DNA from 4 places in the Solicola agrisoli genome. Region 3 is predicted to be linked to each of the others. Evidence: predicted binding sites of a transcription regulator. Region 3 holds the regulator's gene; each other region holds the start of a gene.

Region 1 (4,353 bases), on a different contig from region 3:
CCAGGTGGTGTGGGTCTTGGCGCGGTGGTGGTGCCTGCAGAGCAGGTGCCCGTTGCTGCTGCTGGTGGGGCCTCGGGGGTACTCGGTCTGGTGGTCGTAGTCGCCGGTGGCTGCGGGTCGGTCGCACCAGGGGAACGGGCACAGGCCGGCGTTCATCTGCCGCAGCTGGGTCCTGAGCCGGGGTGGGGCGACGTAGCCGGTGTAGGTGAGGTCCTCGGCCAGGTCGATCACCGGCGTCACCCTGACGTTGCCGTGGCCGACGAGGTCGACGGCCTGGTCGTGGGTGATCGGACCGCCCAGGGGGTCCGACGCGCGGGCCCGGTCGACCGACCACGTCCTGGTCGAGGCGTCGTGGTGCACGAACAGCACCGTCGCGGGCATCGGCCCGGTCGGGATTGCGGCCTGGGCCTCGTCGGGCTGGGTCGCCTCACCCGCACGGTGGGTCTGGACCTGCCCCCACAGGGCCTCGACGCGCCCGTGGTCGGCCAGCATCCCCAGCGCGACGGCCCGGAGCTCGGCGGTGCTGCGAGTGTCACCGACCTTGACCAACCAGCCGACCACCTGCCGCAGCCGCAGGTCCAGACGGGCGCCGTCGGTGGTCGAGACGCGGGCGCGGACCTCGGCGATGCCCGGCTCGTCACCGGTATCGATCTTCACGTCGCGGTGCGCCAACGCCCACGCGACCCGGTCCTCGGCCTCGTCAGGCTCGGCGGCGTCGCAGGCCTGCTCGACCAGGTCCTCCAGACGGCGCCTGGACATCCGGGCGACCAACGGGTGGTCGACGTCGGGGCCGGTGAACAGCACGTCCTCCAGGTCGGTGACCTGCGTGAGTGACAGGTGCCGGGTGGTCCTGGCGACCATCCGCGCCCTGTCGACCCCGATCAGACCGGCGTCCAGAGCGTCCAGGGTGCGCGGCAGGCGGTGCACCAACGACAACGCGTCCGCCGCCAACAGGCGGGCCGCCCAGATCGTGCGGCCGGTGGTGGCCTGGACCTCGCAGATCCCGAACTCCGGCACCCAGGGCGACCCGTCACCGCCGGGCTGCTGCAGCGACTCGGCCCCACCACCACCCACGGCGGACCACTCCTCGGCCAGCGACCCGAGCCAGTGCGCCAGGTAGCGGAACGTCTCGGACCACATGCCGTCGATCTGACGGATCGTCGCAGCCGTCGCCTCGAGCAGGTCCTGCTCCAGCTCCGGGTAGGTCGTGGTCATGACACCACCCTAGGACCCGCCACCGACAGTTTACGAACGCATGTACGAATCAAGCCAACGAAATCTCGCCGATACGCGACGTCGACCGCCGACGCAGTGCCACCATTCGACCCATGTCGACAGCCGCCGCCAACACCTCGAACTTCTACACCGAGGCCCTCCGACACGGTCAGGTGTGGGCAGTGCGGGACGAGGGCGGTATCCCGGCACCGGTCCGCCGAGACGGCGCACGGCGCGTCATGCCGTTCTGGTCGACTCACACACGCGCTCACCGGATCGTCGAGACGGTCGACGCCTATGCAGGCATGGTCCCGTTCGCGATCCCGCTCGACGTGTGGCGCACCCGATGGCTCACCGGTCTAGATGAGGACGAGATGGACGTCGGTCTGAACTGGGCTGGCCCGTGGGCGACGGGGTACGACCTGTCCCCCGAGCACGTCAGGGTCGCACTCGCCTCGCGCGAGTCGCGTGCGTCGGCGACATGACCAGGCCACCACTGCCTCACTGGGGCGAGAAGGCCAAGACCGTCACGAAGATCGGCGGAGCCGTCTGGGGACTGCTCGTCGTCATCGGCTGGGCACTCCGAGCACTGATCTTCGTCACGGGCACCGAGCCACCGGTCCTGGCGGCCTGGATGATCGGAGTGCCGGCTGCAGCGGGAGCCTCGATGGTGGTCCTGGGCGGGCTGACTTGGCTCGTCGCCGAGTTCGCGACGGGGCTGCGGGAGCCGCCTCAGCCCGACTGACTCACCAGCCCCACACCCCGAACCCGAGCGCCACGACCCCGCCCCACAGGACGAGGCCGACCACGGGCACCCAGGCCGTCCGGGCGGGGTGGATGCGGGACCAGCCGAGGACGAGGACGGCGCAGACGAACCAGAGGAGCAGCATCAGGGCGACGCCCCACCACGGGGCGAACAGGATGCTGGCGAGGTCGATCCACAGCAGGCAGACCAGACCGGCGACGGCGATCCAGGGGCCCGAGCGGGCGAGCCGGAGGCGGGACATCGGCCGGCAACGTCAGACGTCGGTGATGCGCAGGCCCGCGTGCGCCTTGTAGCGGCGGTTGATCGCGATCAGGTTGGCGGTGAGCGCCTCGACCTGGTGGGCGTTGCGCAGGCGTCCCCCGTAGAGGCCGCGGACGCCGGGCATCAGGTCGGCCAGCCCGACGACGACGTCGACGGCGTCGCGGTCGTCGCCGAGGACGAGGACGTCGAGGGCGAGGTCGGTGACCGACAGGTCGGCGAGCGAGACGGCCGAGACGTGGTGGAACGCCGCGAGCACCGTCGACCCCGGCAGCAGGACCTCGGCCTGCTGCGCGGCGCTGCCCTCGGGCACGGCCAGCGCGAACGGGCCCTGCTTGTCGAAGCCGAGCGGGTTGACCGAGTCGACGACGATCCGGCCGCGCAGCACCGGCTCCAGCGAGCGCAGGGTCGCCTCGTGGGCGTCAAACGGCACGGTCACCACCACGACGTCGGCCGCCGCCGCGTCCTCGTTGGAGGCCCCGGTGACGCCGTGACCGACCTCGGCGGCCACGTCGGCGGCGCGGGCGGCGTCACGCGAGCCCAGCGTCACCTGGACGCCGGCCACCGCCCACCGCGTCGCCAGGCCGCGGCCCTGGGGGCCCGTGCCGCCGATGATCCCGATGGTGCGCGCCGCGCCCGAGTCAACCGTCATGGCGTCATTGTGGCCCGCGCTCGCGCACCTGCTCGACGGTGGTCATCGCCTCGCGCAGCTCGGCGAGCCAGTCGTCGGCGTTCCGCCCGACGAGACGCACGCACCAGCCGAGGGCGTCGGACCGGCTCCGCGCGACGCCCGCCGCCACCAGGGTGTCGAGGACGACCCGCTCGGGCTGGCGCAGGCGCGTCATGACCGGCACCGACAGCGACGTGAACGTCTGCGAGGTGCCGCCGCAGTCGACCGCCCAGGCCACCTTGCGCCCGAAGCGGCGCTCGAGCTCCTGGGCGACGCCGATCCGGGCGTCGCGGGTGTCCTCGCGGAAGCGTGCGATGCGGCCCTCCTCGGCGCTCGCGTCGGCGCCGTCGCCCGGCGGCGCGACGCGGCCGCGCACCAGGACCTCCTCGCGGTCGACGGTCACGTCGGCCGGCTCGGTGAACCAGTCGTCGGGAAGCCGCCCCTGCACGTACCCGCGGATGTCGTCGTCGCTCATGATGGTCCTCCGAAGTCGATGTGATTACACAGTTACATCGTTACGCCGTGGCGTCCACCGCCGTTCGCTCCCAGAAGATCCCAAGTTGTGCCTCACGTCACACTCGGGTAGGCAGGGCGCATCACACCCGAGCCTCGGAGGCCCCCGTGACCAACCTCGCCCAGAACCTCGTCACCACGGCGGGTGAGCACGGCGACCGTCCCGCGGTGCGGCTCGACGACGCCGTCCTGACCTACGACGCGCTGAGCGAGGCGGCGCAGCGGGTCACCGCGCTGCTGGCGTCGCGCGGCGTCGGGCCGGGCGACCGGGTGGGTCTCGTGCTGCCCAACGTGCCCGCGTACCCGGTGCTGTTCTACGGCGCGGTCGCCGCGGGCGCCGTGGTGGTGCCGATGAACCCGCTGCTCAAGGCGCGCGAGGTCGAGTACTACCTCACCGACTCCGGCGCGTCGGTGGTGTTCGCCTGGCACGAGATGGCCGACGAGGCCGCCAAGGCCGCGGGCAGCGTCGGCATCGACTGCGTGACGGTCGACCCCGCCGACTTCGACTCCCTGCTCGCCGACCACGAGCCGAGCACGGACGTTGCCGACCGCGACGACGACGACACCGTCGTGCTGCTCTACACCTCGGGCACCACCGGCCAGCCCAAGGGCGCCGAGCTCACCCACGCCAACATGGCGACGAACGCGTCCGTCAGCGCCGAGACGCTGATCGAGCTGACGCCCGACGACGTCGTGATGGGCTGCCTGCCGCTGTTCCACTGCTTCGGGCTCACCTGCGGGCTCAACGCCGCGGTGCTCAAGGGCGCCTGCCTCACGCTCGTTCCGCGCTTCGACGCCGCCAAGGCGCTCGAGGTGGTCGGGCGCGACGGCGTCACCGTCTTGGAGGGCGTGCCCACCATGTACGCCGGGATGCTGCACTCGCCCGACGCCGGGTCGGCGGACGTGTCCAGCCTGCGCACCTGCATCTCGG
Region 2 (4,353 bases), on a different contig from region 3:
ATGACGCCCGCCGACCTCGAGCGCGCCACCCTGACCCCCGGCGGCTCCATCTACGGCTCGTCCTCCAACGGGGCCCGCGCCGCCTTCCTCCGCCCGCCCAACGCGTCCGGCGTGCGCGGGCTGTTCCTGGTGGGCGGCTCGTCCCACCCCGGGGGCGGGCTGCCGCTCGTCACGCTGTCGGCCCGGATCGTGGCGTCGTTGGTGGGGCCGGCGTAGGTCGGGGTGCTCGCGGTGCCGCTGCAGCGGTTCAACCCGTCAGGCAGCCCCGCAGCTGCCGCCGCACGGCCACCACCAGGTGCACGAACCCGACGACCGCGAGCACCAGCCCCACCGCGGCCCCGGCCGAGGCCAGCAGCCCGACGGGGTCGGCCGGTGCCCAGCCCGGCAGCGGCAGCACCGCCGCGGAACCGCACGCGAGCGACACCACGATCGTCACGATCACCCGGGAGGGCCGCTCCCAGACGGTGACTGCACCCACGCCGTCGAGGCCGGCGGCGACGCCGGACGACCGCACCGACTCGTGCAGCAGGGTGAGTGCCCCGAGCAGGACGCAGAGCCAGGCGGGCGAACCGAGCAGCCACAGCGCGGTCAGGAACAGCAGGTCGGAGACGCGGTCGGCGAGCGGGTCGAGCACCCGTCCCCAGGCCGACGCGGTATCAGTGGCGACGGCCACCGCGCCGTCGATCCCGTCGACGACGGCCGCCGCCAGCGCCACGACGGCGGCGAGCAGCAGCCACCCGTCACCGGCCCAGGCGAGCAGCGGGACGACGGCCGACACGGCGACACCGGTGAGCGTCACCGCGTCGGGTGTCACCCCGCGCCGGACGAGCGGCGCGGCGAACCACCGCACCATCCGCAGCCAGCCGGCCACCCACATCGACGACGACGGGTCGAGCCCCCCGTGCGCACGCGACCACGCGGCGTCCTCGGAGGGGACGGTCACCGGTCGCCCGCCGGGTGGTCGCGGCGTCGCTCCATCTCGTCGAGGTAGATCGCGCGGTCGCTCGCGGCCGACGCCACCACGACCGGGTCTCCCCCGCCTCGGACCACGACACCGCTCACGTCCCAGCGGCGCGCGAGCTCGTCGTCGGACAGCAGGTCCAGCCGCCCGGTGAAGCAGCCCATCGGCAGCGTGGGCACGTCGACCTCGTCCGTGGGCAGGGCCAGGCGTCGGTGCCGGCGCTCGACGCGCCAGAACCTCACGCCGACGACGAGCAGCGGGACGAGCGCGACCGCGATCGCGAGGAGCTGCGGTGTCACCGTCTCACCCGGCCGTCGGCGTCGGTGGTGCTCGGAGGAGGCCCCTGGACCGGGGCCGTCCCTGGCGCCCGGACGCCTGCCTCCACGGTAGGCCGCACGACCTGAGTGCGCACGACGTCCTGGCGCGGTCGGTACCTCGTGCTCGTGCGGGGTCTGACGTACGGGTCGAGTCGGGCGGGTGGGACGAACGCGGGCCGTCTGTCGGGGGTGTCGAAGGTGATGGTCCATCCGTCGTCGTGGACGGTCCTGTGGTGGAACGGGCAGAGCAGGACACCGTCGTCCAGATCCGTGGCCCCGCCGTGGGACCAGGGTTCGCGGGCGTGGTGGGCCTCGGTCCAGGACGGTGATCGGTCGCAGTCGGGGAACGCGCACCCGCCGTCGCGGTGGGCCAGGGCCAACCGCTGGGCACGGTTGAAGAGGCGCTGGGTGCGGCCGAGGTCGAGCGGGAGGGACGCTCCGCCGAGCACCTGGGGAATGACGCCTGCCCGGCAGGCGGCACGCCTGACCTCACCGGCCGACATGCGCTGACCGGTCGAGGTCATCCCGACCCCCACGCCCTCGACGAGCGTGTCGAGGTCCACGTTGACCGTCACGACGAGGCCGGAGCCGCCGGCGTCGGGGAGTCCGCCGGTGGGCAGGTGCTCGACCAGCGCCACGAACGCCCGTCCCTGGCGCTGGGAGTACGTGAGGTCCTCAGCGGCTTGGCCGTGGTCGAGGTGGCGGCGGCGGGGTGCGGTGAACCGGTCGAGGGCGTGCTTGAGCATCCCGGCCTGGGCCTCGGGGAGGCGGAAGTGTCCGACCCAGGTGCCGTCGGCCTGGTCCTGCATCCAGAACTCCGACCGGGCGTACGCGTCGCGTTCGCGGTCGCGCACGATCTCGCCCTCGTCGGCGTCGACCTCGGAAGCGGGCTTGAAGACGTCGGTGATCCGGTCGGCCCGGCGTCGCAGGTCGGGCATCGTCAGGGTCTGGGCGTCCTCGATCAGCGCCCGCTCGCACTTCTCGCGCGTCTCGTCTGGGACTGTCTCAGGCAGAGATGTGACCGTCCGGGCGATCAGACGGGCCTGCTCCTTGGTCACCTGACCCTTGGCGAGGGCTGTCTCGGTGGTGCTCGCCTTCGCCAGGTCCTCGCCCAGGTGCACGTCGCGCGCGGCCGCGGGGCGGTCGCCACCGAACTGTCCGGCCATCAGCGACCCGGTCGACGTCGCACCAGCCTTCGTCGCCGCACCCGAACGCTCGACCGCCCGCGCCGCGGCCACCGAGTGCGCCGACACCCGAGCCTGCACCCGCGCCCACCGGGCCGCGACCTGCGTCGCATCGTCACCGGACAGCCCCTCGAACACCGACAGGTCGCCTCCATCCAGGGCGCTCTCGACCGCCGCGAGCACCGCGAAGGCGGGGTGCTCGGTGAGCGGGAGTGCGGTGACCGTCATGGCCACATTTTACGACAGTCGAACACGTGTTCGCAATGGTGTGGACGTGGAGCGGGTTTTCCCACCCGCGGCGGATCGGCCGTCCACAGGCGCGGAAATCGGGTTGCCCCGATCGCCGCCGAGGGGCACGGTGTGCGGACATGACCGACACCGCCGCCCTCCTCGAGGCCTACGACCGCCAGCTGCGCACCGACGCGGAGACACCGAGCGCGACCAGCGTCGAACGGCTGGGCCCGCTGCGTCTGGTGACGTTCGCGGGCGGCCGCGGCTTCGTCACCTACCGGGACCTCGGCGGAGCCGACGCCGAGGCCATCCGCGGGCTCGTCGCCGGGGCACTCGCCCACTTCGTCGACGACGCCGAGATCACCCGCGTGGAGTGGAAGACGCGCGGCCACGACCACGCCCCCGGGCTGCACGAGGCGCTGCTCGACCACGGCTTCACCCCGGACGAGCGGGAGTCGATCATGGTCGGCGAGGCGCGCGGCCTCGCGGTCGACGTCCCGCTGCCCGACGGGGTGGGGCTGAGGCGCGTGACCGAGGAGCACGACGTCCGCGCCATGAGCGCGATGCAGGACGAGGTCTTCGGCGACCCCGTCTCGCAGTCGTCGGCCGACGCGCTGCTGAGACGGCTCGCGACGGACGACGGCATGGAGCTGTGGGTCGCCGAGGCCGGAGACGAGATCGTCTCGGCCGGACGCCTGGAGCCGGTGGCCGGCACGGAGTTCGCCGGGATCTGGGGTGGGGCGACGCGCCCGCCGTGGCGCGGTCGGGGGATCTACCGGGCGCTCACCGCCGCACGCGCACGGTCCGCGATCGCCCTCGGCAGGACGCTGGTCCACAGCGACTCCACGGAGTACTCGCGCCCCATCCTCGAACGCTCCGGGCTCGTCGCCGTGTCGACGACCACCCCCTACCGCTGGACCCGCCGAGCGGTCACCCGCCGAGCGTGACGACGACGCCGCGGTGGTCGCTGCCACCCACCCGGGTGACCTCCGTGCCGCGGACGGGCCAGGTGAGGCCGTCGGCGAGGACGTGGTCGAGCTGGACGCGCGGGTCGGGGGCGGGGAACGTCGGGCCACGCACCAACGACCCCCAGCCGGTGACGCGGTCCGGCACGCCGGCGGGGAGGTTGAGGTCGCCGAGCAGCACCAGCGGACGAGGCAGGCGGGCCGCCCAGTCGCGCACCTCACGCAGCTGGCCGAGCGCACGCGGCGGGAAGAACGACAGGTGGGTGGTGACCACCGTCAGGGCACCGAGCGGCGTCTGGAGCACCGACGCCGCGGCGACCCGCTGCTCGTCGTCGAACCACCGGAGCCGGTGGGAGGCGCCAGTGGGGAGCAGCATCGGCAGCTTCGCCCTCGACGCGTGCATCCGCAGCTCGTCCCGCTCGAGGACGGGCAGCGGCGTCAGCAGCGCGACGCCGTAGGACGGGAGCCCCTGCACCGTGTCGGGCGCGGGTGCGGCGTCCTCGCCCGGCGTGCCGCGGACGGCGGCGACGAACGCGTGGCTCCACGGCCGGCCGTCGGCCCCGCAGGCCCCGGCGACGACGGCCGCCTGGTCGACGTCGCCCGAGCGCCGCAGGTGGTGGTCGACCTCCTGCAGCGCCACGACGTCGACCCCGAGACCGGCCACCGCCGACGCCAGCCGCTCGACGTCCACGTCG
Region 3 (4,353 bases):
GGTCCAGGTCGCGTTCCAGGTGCTGGTCTACCCGGTGACGAACTTCGACCTCGACACCCGCAGCTACCTCGAGCAGTCCAACCAGCTGATGCTGCGCCGCGAGACCATGGCCTGGTACTGGGACCACTACCTGCCCGACGCCGACAAGCGCGACCACCCCGACGCCTCGCCCCTGCAGGCCCCTGACCGACGCAACCTGCCGCCGGCCATCGTCCTGCTCGCCGAGCACGACGTCCTCCGCAACGAGGGGGACGCCTACGCCGACGGCCTGCGCCGCGCCGGCGTCGCCGTCGAGCAGCGCACGATCGCCGGCCAGATGCACGGGTTCTTCCCGCTGTTCGGCGTGCTGCCGGGCAGCCTCGAGGCCGTCGAGTGGATCGCCACCGAGGTCCAGAGCTCCCTGGACGAGCTCGACTCCTGACGAGCCCTCCAGCGTGTGAGCCGGGGCACGCAGGCTAGGCCACCCTCACGACGTGCGACCGCCCGAAGCGGGTCGTACGGTCGAGACATGGCTACCAACACCAGCAAGCGCCCGAACGCGGGCACCTACACCGTTCCCGGTCTCGCCGTGGAGGACGGCCAGAAGGTCGCCAGCATCCTGCAGGACCGACTGAACGCCCTCAACGACCTGGCCCTGACGCTCAAGCACGTGCACTGGAACGTCGTCGGACCGCACTTCATCGCGGTCCACGAGATGATCGACCCGCAGGTCGACGAGGTCCGTGCCGCGATCGACGAGACCGCCGAGCGCATCGCGACGCTGGGTGCGTCGCCGCTCGGCACACCCGGCGAGATCGTCAAGAGCCGCACCTGGGACGACTACACGCTCAACCGCGCCACCACCAACGAGCACCTCGGCGCGCTCGACATGGTCTACGACGGGGTCCTCGCCGACCACCGTCGCGCCCAGGAGCAGATCTCCGACATCGACGCGATCACCGAGGACATGCTCATCGCCCACATCCGCGGCATGGAGCTGTTCCAGTGGTTCGTCCGCGCCCACCTCGAGGGCACCGACGGGAGCCTGTCCACCGGGACGGCGACCAGCGAGACCGACGCCGCCGCCTCGGCGTCGAGCGCTGCCAGCGAGAGCTGACAGCCCCTGATCCGGCGCCGTTCCTGGTTCCGGCCCCGCAGCACGGCCGTCGTCACCCCCGGGTGGCGGCGGCCGTGCTCTGCGTCCGGGGCTTCGTCGTCAGCGGCGCTCGGCCAGCAGGGCCAGGGCGTCGCGGTAGCCCTCCACACCCTTGCCCGAGACGGTCGCGACGCACACGTCGCGCACCACGGACACCTGGCGCCACGCGTCGCGCTGCGTGACGTCGGACAGGTGCACCTCGACCGCCGGCACCCCGGTGATCTCGAGCGCGTCGTGGATGGCCCATGCGTAGTGGGTCCAGGCCCCCGGGTTGAGCACGATGCCGTCGCTGGCCCCCCGCAGCGCGTGCAGGTGCTCGACGAACGCGCCCTCGTGGTTGGTCTGGAAGAAGCGGGTCTCGAGGCCGAGGTCGCGGCCGAAGCCGGCGACGGCCTCCTCGAGGTCGGCCAGGGTCTGGGTCCCGTAGTGCCGGGGGTCACGACGACCGAGCTGGTCGAGGTTCACGCCGTGCAGCACGTCGATGGTGCGGCTCATGGGCACCGAACCTAGGGCATCGACCGACGAGGACCGTCAGTACGCCGGGACCGCCACGCGCTGGCCGGGCTGCACGTCGCCGCCGCCGGTGAGGGCGTTGAGCTCGACGATGTCGTCGACGACGGCGCGCGGGTCGGCGTCGGGCGAGGCGTCGCGGGCGATGTCCCACAGGGTCTGACCCGGCTGGATGGTGACGGTCTGCGCGACCGCGGGGGCCGACGCCTCGTCGGTGGCGACGACGCGCGAGCCCAGGAACACCGAGGCCAGCGCCACCAGCACCAGGGCGGCCAGCACCACGACCACCCGGCCGCGACGGGTCAGCCGCAGCGGCGCCCGACGTGCGACGGGACGGGCGGGGATGGTGGTGCGCTGGGCGGTGAGGGTGCTCATCTGGTGCCTCCGGGGGAAGTCGGCTCGTACGGTGCTCGCTCGGTCTGCTCGAGCGGTGTTCGACAGATGTTCGATAGAACCTCTGTTCGATCGAACACGTGTACGACGATAGGGGCACCCGCCGACAGAATCGTGCACCCTCGCACATGTGTTCGATCGGCGTGTCGGGACGCGGTCGTCGAGCCGGTTCTCGCACCCGGTCGGATCGTCCGATTCGGGTGGTTCTCGCCCAGGTGCAGGAGATGAGACGCGAAGATTGCCAGAAGGTGAACTGCACCACTGACGTCAGGCGTCGGAATGCCTATGTTGAGCCCATGACCGACAAGATCGCCGTGGTCGAACGCTGGCTCGACGCCCTCAACGACGGCGACGTCCAGACGCTCGCGTCCTTGTCCAGCGCGGACATCGAGATCGTCGGCCCCCGCAGCAGCGGCTTCGGTCGCCCGCTGGTCCAGCAGTGGGCCGAGCGCGCCCGCATGACCGCGATCCCGCTGCGCTGGTTCAGCGGCCCGGGCAGCACGGTCGTCGCCCTGTGCGAGGCCACCTGGCACGACGCCGACGGTCGTCCCACCGACACCGACCAGGTGGCGATGATGTTCGAGGTCGACCGCCGCAAGGTGGCCTGCCTGGCCCGCTACCCCGAGCTCGACCGCGCGCTCAGCGTCGCCCGCCTCACCTCCATCGACGAGGTCGTGCACCAGGCCGCCTGAGCGCGCCCACTGGCCCGGACGGGCCGCGACACGCCAGTCGAACACATGTTTGAACGCGTCGTCGCTCGGGTCTACTGTGCTCGACATGAGCAAGCCGACTCCCCCGGGCCCCACCACCGACGACCTCGCGTCCACCGACGCCGACGTCACCGAGCTTCCTGACGGCCCGCCCGACGCGAGCGGCCTCAGCCCCCGCCAGCGCCGCGTGCTGGAGTTCCTCCGCGAGGCCATCGAGACCCGCGGCTACCCGCCCAGCATGCGCGAGATCGGGGCCGCGGTCGGGCTCACCAGCACCTCCTCGGTCGCCCACCAGCTCCGCAGCCTGGAGAAGATGGGCTTCGTCCGACGCGACCCCAACCGCCCGCGTGCCCTCGAGGTCTTCCTCCCCGACGGTCTGAGCCGCCGCGCGGTCGGCAGCGCGTCGGAGGCCGAGTACGACGAGACCGACCTCGGCAATCAGCGCCCGGTGCCCGCGTACGTCCCCATGGTGGGACGGATCGCCGCCGGTGGTCCGATCCTGGCCGAGGAGCGCGTCGAGGACGTTTTCCCGCTGCCCAAGTCTCTGGTGGGCGACGGCACCCTGTTCCTGCTCGAGGTGCAGGGCGAGTCGATGCTCGACGCCGCCATCTGCCCCGGTGACTACGTGGTCGTGCGGCAGCAGCCCAACGCCGAGAACGGCGAGATCGTCGCGGCGATGCTCGACGGCGAGGCCACCGTCAAGACATTCCAGCGCAAGGACGGCCAGGTCTGGCTACTCCCCCACAACGACGACTACGACCCCATCGACGGCACGCACGCCACGATCCTGGGCAAGGTCACCGCGGTCCTGCGCCGCGTCTGACACCGGCCGCTGTGGCGCGCGCCCGCGTCAGACGGCAGGATCGTCGCATGGCGAAGAAGAGCAAGAAGTCCGAGGACAAGCAGGTCAAGGTCGCGGTCAAGAAGGCGGTCAAGTCCGAGCGCAAGAAGCTGACGAAGGCGGTCCAGGCCGCCGAGGAGGCTGCGGCACGCGCGGAGAAGGCCGCCGCCAAGGCGGCCGGTCGCGCGAAGTCGGCGAAGAAGGCGTCCAAGAAGGTCTCGAAGAAGGCCGCGCCGCAGGAGTCGGAGTCGTCCGGCCTGGAGCCCGTCGACGCCGGTGAATCCATCGAGAGCGTCGCCCCCGAGGCCACGCCGCTGCAGAACGTCGCCCAGGACGCGCAGCTCAGCGACGCGTCCGCCAAGGTCGCCGGTGACCCGCTCGGCTCGGCGAGCGCCGACACCGAGACGCCGGCCGACGACCCCCACGTCGGGCTGACGCGCGCGCAGCTCGTCGTGCTCGCGGGCGAGCGCGGCGTCCCCAACCGCAGCCGCCTCACCAAGGCCCAGCTGCTCGAGGCGCTGCGCAGCCTCTGACCTGTGCCACCCCCGACGGGCCGGGACCGCTGCTGCGGTCCCGGCCCGTCCTGTGTCCGGCGGCTCTCGCCCCGTGGTGATGAGTCTGGCCGGGCCGCCGTGCTGCCCGGCGTGGTCGTTCGACGTGTCACCCGAGCCGGTCGCACACCGGTGCTGGTGCGGGGTGGAGACTGGCCCCATGACCAGGAGGCAGGGCCGGGGGCGGCTGCGGGTCTACCTCGGTGCCGCGCC
Region 4 (4,353 bases), on a different contig from region 3:
GACTCCAAGAACCTGGCGGCCAACCTGGTCACCGTGATCCGCACGGACGCGGGCGTGGTCGGGGCGGGCACGTCGTCCACCTGCGGCACCGGCTCGTCCGAGGTGGTCAACCGGACCGGTCTCGCCGGGGGCGCGGTGACCGTCGGCGGGCAGCTCAACCCGCCGACGTCCGGCGCCGACCAGGACGTCTGCGTCCAGGTGGGGCTGTCCTCGGGCGCGCCCTCGTCGTTGCAGGGCGCCACGACCACGGCGACCTTCACCTTCACCGGGACGACGTTCGGATGACCGCGCGTCGCACCACCTCGTCCGTGCGCTCCGGCCTGCTGGTGGTCGGCGCGGTGCTCGGGACGCTCTGCGTCCTGTCGGCGCTGGCCGCGGCCCTGCTCGGCGTCACGCCCCTCGTCTTCCGGTCGGGCTCCATGTCGCCCGAGATCCCTACCGGCAGCCTGGCCCTCGCCCGCTCGACGCCCGCGGCCGACCTGCGCGTCGGCGACGTGGTCAGCGTGGTCGACCCCGCCGGCACCCGCATCACGCACCGGGTCGTCGAGCTCACCCGCGCCGGTGACACCGCGATCCTCGTCCTCAAGGGCGACGCCAACGACGTCGCCGACGCGCAGCCGTACGTCGTCACCGACGCCGACCGCGTCGTCGCGCACGCGCCGTACCTCGGACGCGCCGTCGCGGCGGTGTCGGGGCCGGTCGGGATCTTCGCGGGCGGCATGCTGTCGGGCGTCCTCCTCGTGGTGGCGTTCGGGCCGTCGAGGCGGTCGGACGACGACGACGGCGACGGCGGTGCCGAGGTGGACGAGTCGGTCGAGCCGCGGGCCCGCCGATCGTCGCCCGTCGGTCTGCGGCGGGTGGCGGTGGCCGTCGTCGCCACGGCGGTCGTCGCCGGAGCCGGGGGAGCGGTGCCGTCGACGCTCGCGGCGTTCACCGACGCGTCCACCGCCACCAGCACGATGTCCGCCCTCACGGTCACCCAGCCGGCCGCCCTCACCTGCGCCAACAACGGCGGGGCCGTGCTCGGGTACTACCCGTCGATCACGCTGTCGTGGACCGACGTCGCCGCCTTCGACTTCCAGGTGACCCTCAGCAACCTCGGAGGGTCCCGGACCTACACGGTCTCCACCGGCAGCTCGCAGAACGTGCCGGGCGGCGACCTCGCGGCGCTGCTCGCGGTGAACAGCACGATCAACGTCGCCGTCGTCGCGTACCCGGCCGGCACGTCGGCGAGTACCTGGACGTCGAGCGCCGCGACGCGCACCGTCAGCGCCCTGTCGGTGCTCGGCCTGGCCAACGGCGTCCGCTGCTGAGCGTCGTCCGCGCCTGCCGCTAGCCTCTCCGGGTGACTGACCCCGCCCCACCCACCGTCGGCGTCCTCGCGGTGCAGGGCGACGTCCGCGAGCACCTGCAGGCCCTGGAGCGCCTCGGCTGCCGGGCGGTCGCGGTGCGGCGCCCGTCCGAGCTCGACGAGTGCGACGGCCTGGTGCTGCCGGGCGGGGAGTCGACCACGATCGACAAGCTGGCCCGCCGCTGGGGGCTGGCCGAGCCGGTCCGCGCCCGGGTCGCCGGCGGGATGCCCGTGCTCGGCACCTGCGCGGGGATGATCCTGCTGGCCGACCGGGTGCTCGACGGCGCCGCCGACCAGCAGACCTTCGGCGGTCTCGACGTCACCGTGCGCCGCAACGCCTTCGGTCGTCAGGTCGACTCGTTCGAGACCCGGCTGTCGTTCGCCGACTGGGACGAGCCGGTGCACGCCGTCTTCATCCGCGCGCCGTGGGTGGAGTCGCACGGCGAGGGCGTCGAGGTGCTGGCGCGCGTCAGCGGGGGAGCGGCCGACGGTCGCGTCGTCGCCGTCCGCCAGGGGCACCTGCTCGCGACGTCGTTCCACCCCGAGGTCGGCACCGACGACCGCGTGCACGCCCTGCTCGTCCAGATGGTGGCCGACGCCCGGCGGTAGTCTTGACGCCGCACACGAACGCACAGCACCGCGGGGACGCGACGACGCACCGCAGGGACGGGAAGGACCGCCGATGTCAGGCCACTCCAAGTGGGCGACCACGAAGCACAAGAAGGCCGTGATCGACGCCAAGCGCGGCAAGATGTTCGCCAAGCTGATCAAGAACATCGAGGTGGCGGCCCGCACCGGCGGCGCCGACCTCGCCGGCAACCCCACGCTGTACGACGCGGTGCAGAAGGCCAAGAAGTCGTCGGTCCCCAACGACAACATCGACCGCGCGGTCAAGCGCGGCGGCGGCCTCGACGGCTCGGCCGTCGACTACACGACGATCATGTACGAGGGCTACGCGCCCGGCGGCGTCGCGATGCTCATCGAGTGCCTCACCGACAACAAGAACCGCGCCGCCATGGAGGTCCGCACCGCCATGACCCGCAACGGCGGCTCCATGGGCGACCCCGGCTCGGTGTCGTACATGTTCAACCGCAAGGGCGTCGTGCTCGTCCCGCGCGACCAGGGCGAGGGTGGCGAGACCGACGAGGACACCATCCTCATGGCCGTCCTCGACGCCGGCGCCGAGGAGGTCAACGACCTCGGCGACTCCTTCGAGGTGATCTCCGAGGCCACCGACCTCGTCGCCGTCCGCACCGCCCTGCAGGACGCCGGCCTCGACTACGACTCCGCCGAGGCCTCCTTCGTCCCGTCGATGACCGTCGAGGTCGACGTCGACGGCGCCGAGAAGGTCATCCGCCTCGTCGACGCCCTCGAGGACTCCGACGACGTGCAGAACGTCTTCACCAACTTCGATGCGTCGGATGAGGTCATGGCGCAGGTCTAGCTGCAGGCCCAGCCACACGAGAATCGGCGTATGACCGCACCGGGCGGTCATACGCCGATTTTCTCGTCCGCCGCCCAGCCCGTCCGGCGCGTCGGAGCCGGTGGGCGGGAGTGCCTCGTCTAGCCTGTCGAACATGTGTTCGCTCCGGGCCGTGTGGCTCGCCTGATGCGTGTCCTCGGCGTCGACCCCGGGCTCACGCGGTGCGGCGTGGGCGTGGTCGACGGCCAGCCCGGGCGTCCGCTCGCCATGGTCGCGGTCGGCGTGGTCCGCACGCCGACGGACGCGCACGTCGCCCAGCGGCTGCTCGCGGTCGAGCGTGGGCTCGAGGAGTGGGTGCTCGAGCACCGTCCCGACGCCGTCGCCGTCGAGCGCGTCTTCAGCCAGCACAACGTCAGCACCGTGATGGGCACTGCGCAGGCCAGCGGCGTCGCCATGCTCGTCGCCGCGCGCCACGGGCTGCCCGTCGCGCTGCACACCCCCAGCGAGGTCAAGGCCGCCGTCACCGGCAGCGGCCGCGCCGACAAGGCCCAGGTGGCCCAGATGGTCACCCGGGTGCTCCGCCTCAGCACGCCCCCCAAGCCCGCCGACGCCGCCGACGCCCTCGCGCTCGGCATCTGCCACATCTGGCGCGGCCCCGCCCACGACCGCCTCGAGGCCGCCCTGGCCAAGGCCGGGAGGACCCGATGATCGCCTTCGTCCGCGGCCAGGTCGCCGCCCTCACGCTCAGCACCGCCGTCGTCGAGGTCGGCGGCGTGGGCATGCAGGTGCTGTGCACGCCCACCACGCTGGCCCGCCTGCGTCTGGGCCAGGAGGCCCGCATCTCCACCTCGATGGTGGTGCGCGAGGACTCCCTGACGCTGTACGGCTTCGCCGACGACGACGAGCGCGACATGTTCGAGCTGGCCCAGACCGCCAGCGGCGTCGGACCCAAGATGGCCCAGGCCATGCTCGCGACCCTCAGCCCCGACGAGCTGCGCAACGCCGTCGCCCGCGAGGACCTCGCGGCGCTCACCAGCGTCTCGGGCATCGGCCGCAAGGGCGCCCAGCGCATCGTCCTCGAGCTCAAGGACCGCATCGGTCCCGCCACCGGGGCCGTCCCGCCCGCCGGTGTCGGGGCCGCGGCACCGTCCACCTGGAAGGACCAGGTCCACACCGCGCTCGTCGGGCTCGGCTGGTCCACCACCGAGGCCGAGATGGCCGTCTCGGCCGTCAGCGACATGGCCGCCGACCAGGTGGCCGCGTCCGGGCGGCCCGACGTCCCCGCCCTGCTGCGCTCGGCCCTGCGTAGCCTGGCGCGCAGCTGATGGACGAGGGGGCGCGCATGACCGACGACGACGAGGTGGTCACCCACCACCGCGGCCTCGTCGAGGCCACCGCGGAGGGCGACGAGCGCGCCGTCGAGGCGGCGCTGCGTCCCCGCACGCTCGCCGAGCTGGTGGGCCAGGAGCGCGTCCGCGAGCAGCTCGACCTCGTGCTGTCGGCTGCCAGGGCCCGCGGCGCGACGCCCGACCACGTCCTGCTGTCGGGTCCGCCCGGGCTGGGCAAGACGACGCTGGCG

Evidence for each region. Region 3 encodes LexA, which represses DNA repair genes until DNA is damaged. Its sites were predicted from a motif close to TCGAACANNTGTTCGA; they were not measured.
Region 1: the regulator LexA is predicted to act here: its motif matches at 1,248-1,263, upstream of ACI6PP_RS21710 (HNH endonuclease signature motif containing protein).
Region 2: the regulator LexA is predicted to act here: its motif matches at 2,709-2,724, upstream of ACI6PP_RS05405 (HNH endonuclease signature motif containing protein).
Region 4: the regulator LexA is predicted to act here: its motif matches at 2,923-2,938, upstream of ruvC (crossover junction endodeoxyribonuclease RuvC).

The regions. Positions count from the first base shown of each region.
Region 1 is NZ_JBMGQR010000106.1:4,695-9,047, reverse strand. It holds gene ACI6PP_RS21710 (HNH endonuclease signature motif containing protein) at 1-1,215, opposite strand, end outside; gene ACI6PP_RS21705 (DUF2750 domain-containing protein) at 1,329-1,700, shown strand; gene ACI6PP_RS21700 (hypothetical protein) at 1,697-1,960, shown strand; gene ACI6PP_RS21695 (hypothetical protein) at 1,962-2,222, opposite strand; gene npdG (NADPH-dependent F420 reductase) at 2,235-2,891, opposite strand; gene ACI6PP_RS21685 (hypothetical protein) at 2,896-3,384, opposite strand; gene ACI6PP_RS21680 (long-chain-fatty-acid--CoA ligase) at 3,531-4,353, shown strand, end outside.
Region 2 is NZ_JBMGQR010000009.1:51,542-55,894, reverse strand. It holds gene ACI6PP_RS05420 (phytoene desaturase family protein) at 1-216, shown strand, start outside; gene ACI6PP_RS05415 (CDP-alcohol phosphatidyltransferase family protein) at 248-943, opposite strand; gene ACI6PP_RS05410 (hypothetical protein) at 940-1,260, opposite strand; gene ACI6PP_RS05405 (HNH endonuclease signature motif containing protein) at 1,257-2,690, opposite strand; gene ACI6PP_RS05400 (GNAT family N-acetyltransferase) at 2,831-3,640, shown strand; gene ACI6PP_RS05395 (endonuclease/exonuclease/phosphatase family protein) at 3,624-4,353, opposite strand, start outside.
Region 3 is NZ_JBMGQR010000043.1:9,804-14,156, reverse strand. It holds gene ACI6PP_RS14880 (alpha/beta hydrolase) at 1-421, shown strand, start outside; gene ACI6PP_RS14875 (Dps family protein) at 509-1,096, shown strand; gene ACI6PP_RS14870 (type II 3-dehydroquinate dehydratase) at 1,196-1,630, opposite strand; gene ACI6PP_RS14865 (LysM peptidoglycan-binding domain-containing protein) at 1,667-2,020, opposite strand; gene ACI6PP_RS14860 (nuclear transport factor 2-like protein) at 2,335-2,730, shown strand; gene lexA (transcriptional repressor LexA) at 2,816-3,571, shown strand; gene ACI6PP_RS14850 (hypothetical protein) at 3,619-4,122, shown strand; gene ACI6PP_RS14845 (ATP-binding protein) at 4,301-4,353, shown strand, end outside.
Region 4 is NZ_JBMGQR010000048.1:29,058-33,410, forward strand. It holds gene ACI6PP_RS15800 (SipW-dependent-type signal peptide-containing protein) at 1-285, shown strand, start outside; gene ACI6PP_RS15805 (signal peptidase I) at 282-1,313, shown strand; gene pdxT (pyridoxal 5'-phosphate synthase glutaminase subunit PdxT) at 1,346-1,960, shown strand; gene ACI6PP_RS15815 (YebC/PmpR family DNA-binding transcriptional regulator) at 2,034-2,795, shown strand; gene ruvC (crossover junction endodeoxyribonuclease RuvC) at 2,961-3,482, shown strand; gene ruvA (Holliday junction branch migration protein RuvA) at 3,479-4,099, shown strand; partial or broken gene ruvB (Holliday junction branch migration DNA helicase RuvB) at 4,117-4,353, shown strand, end outside.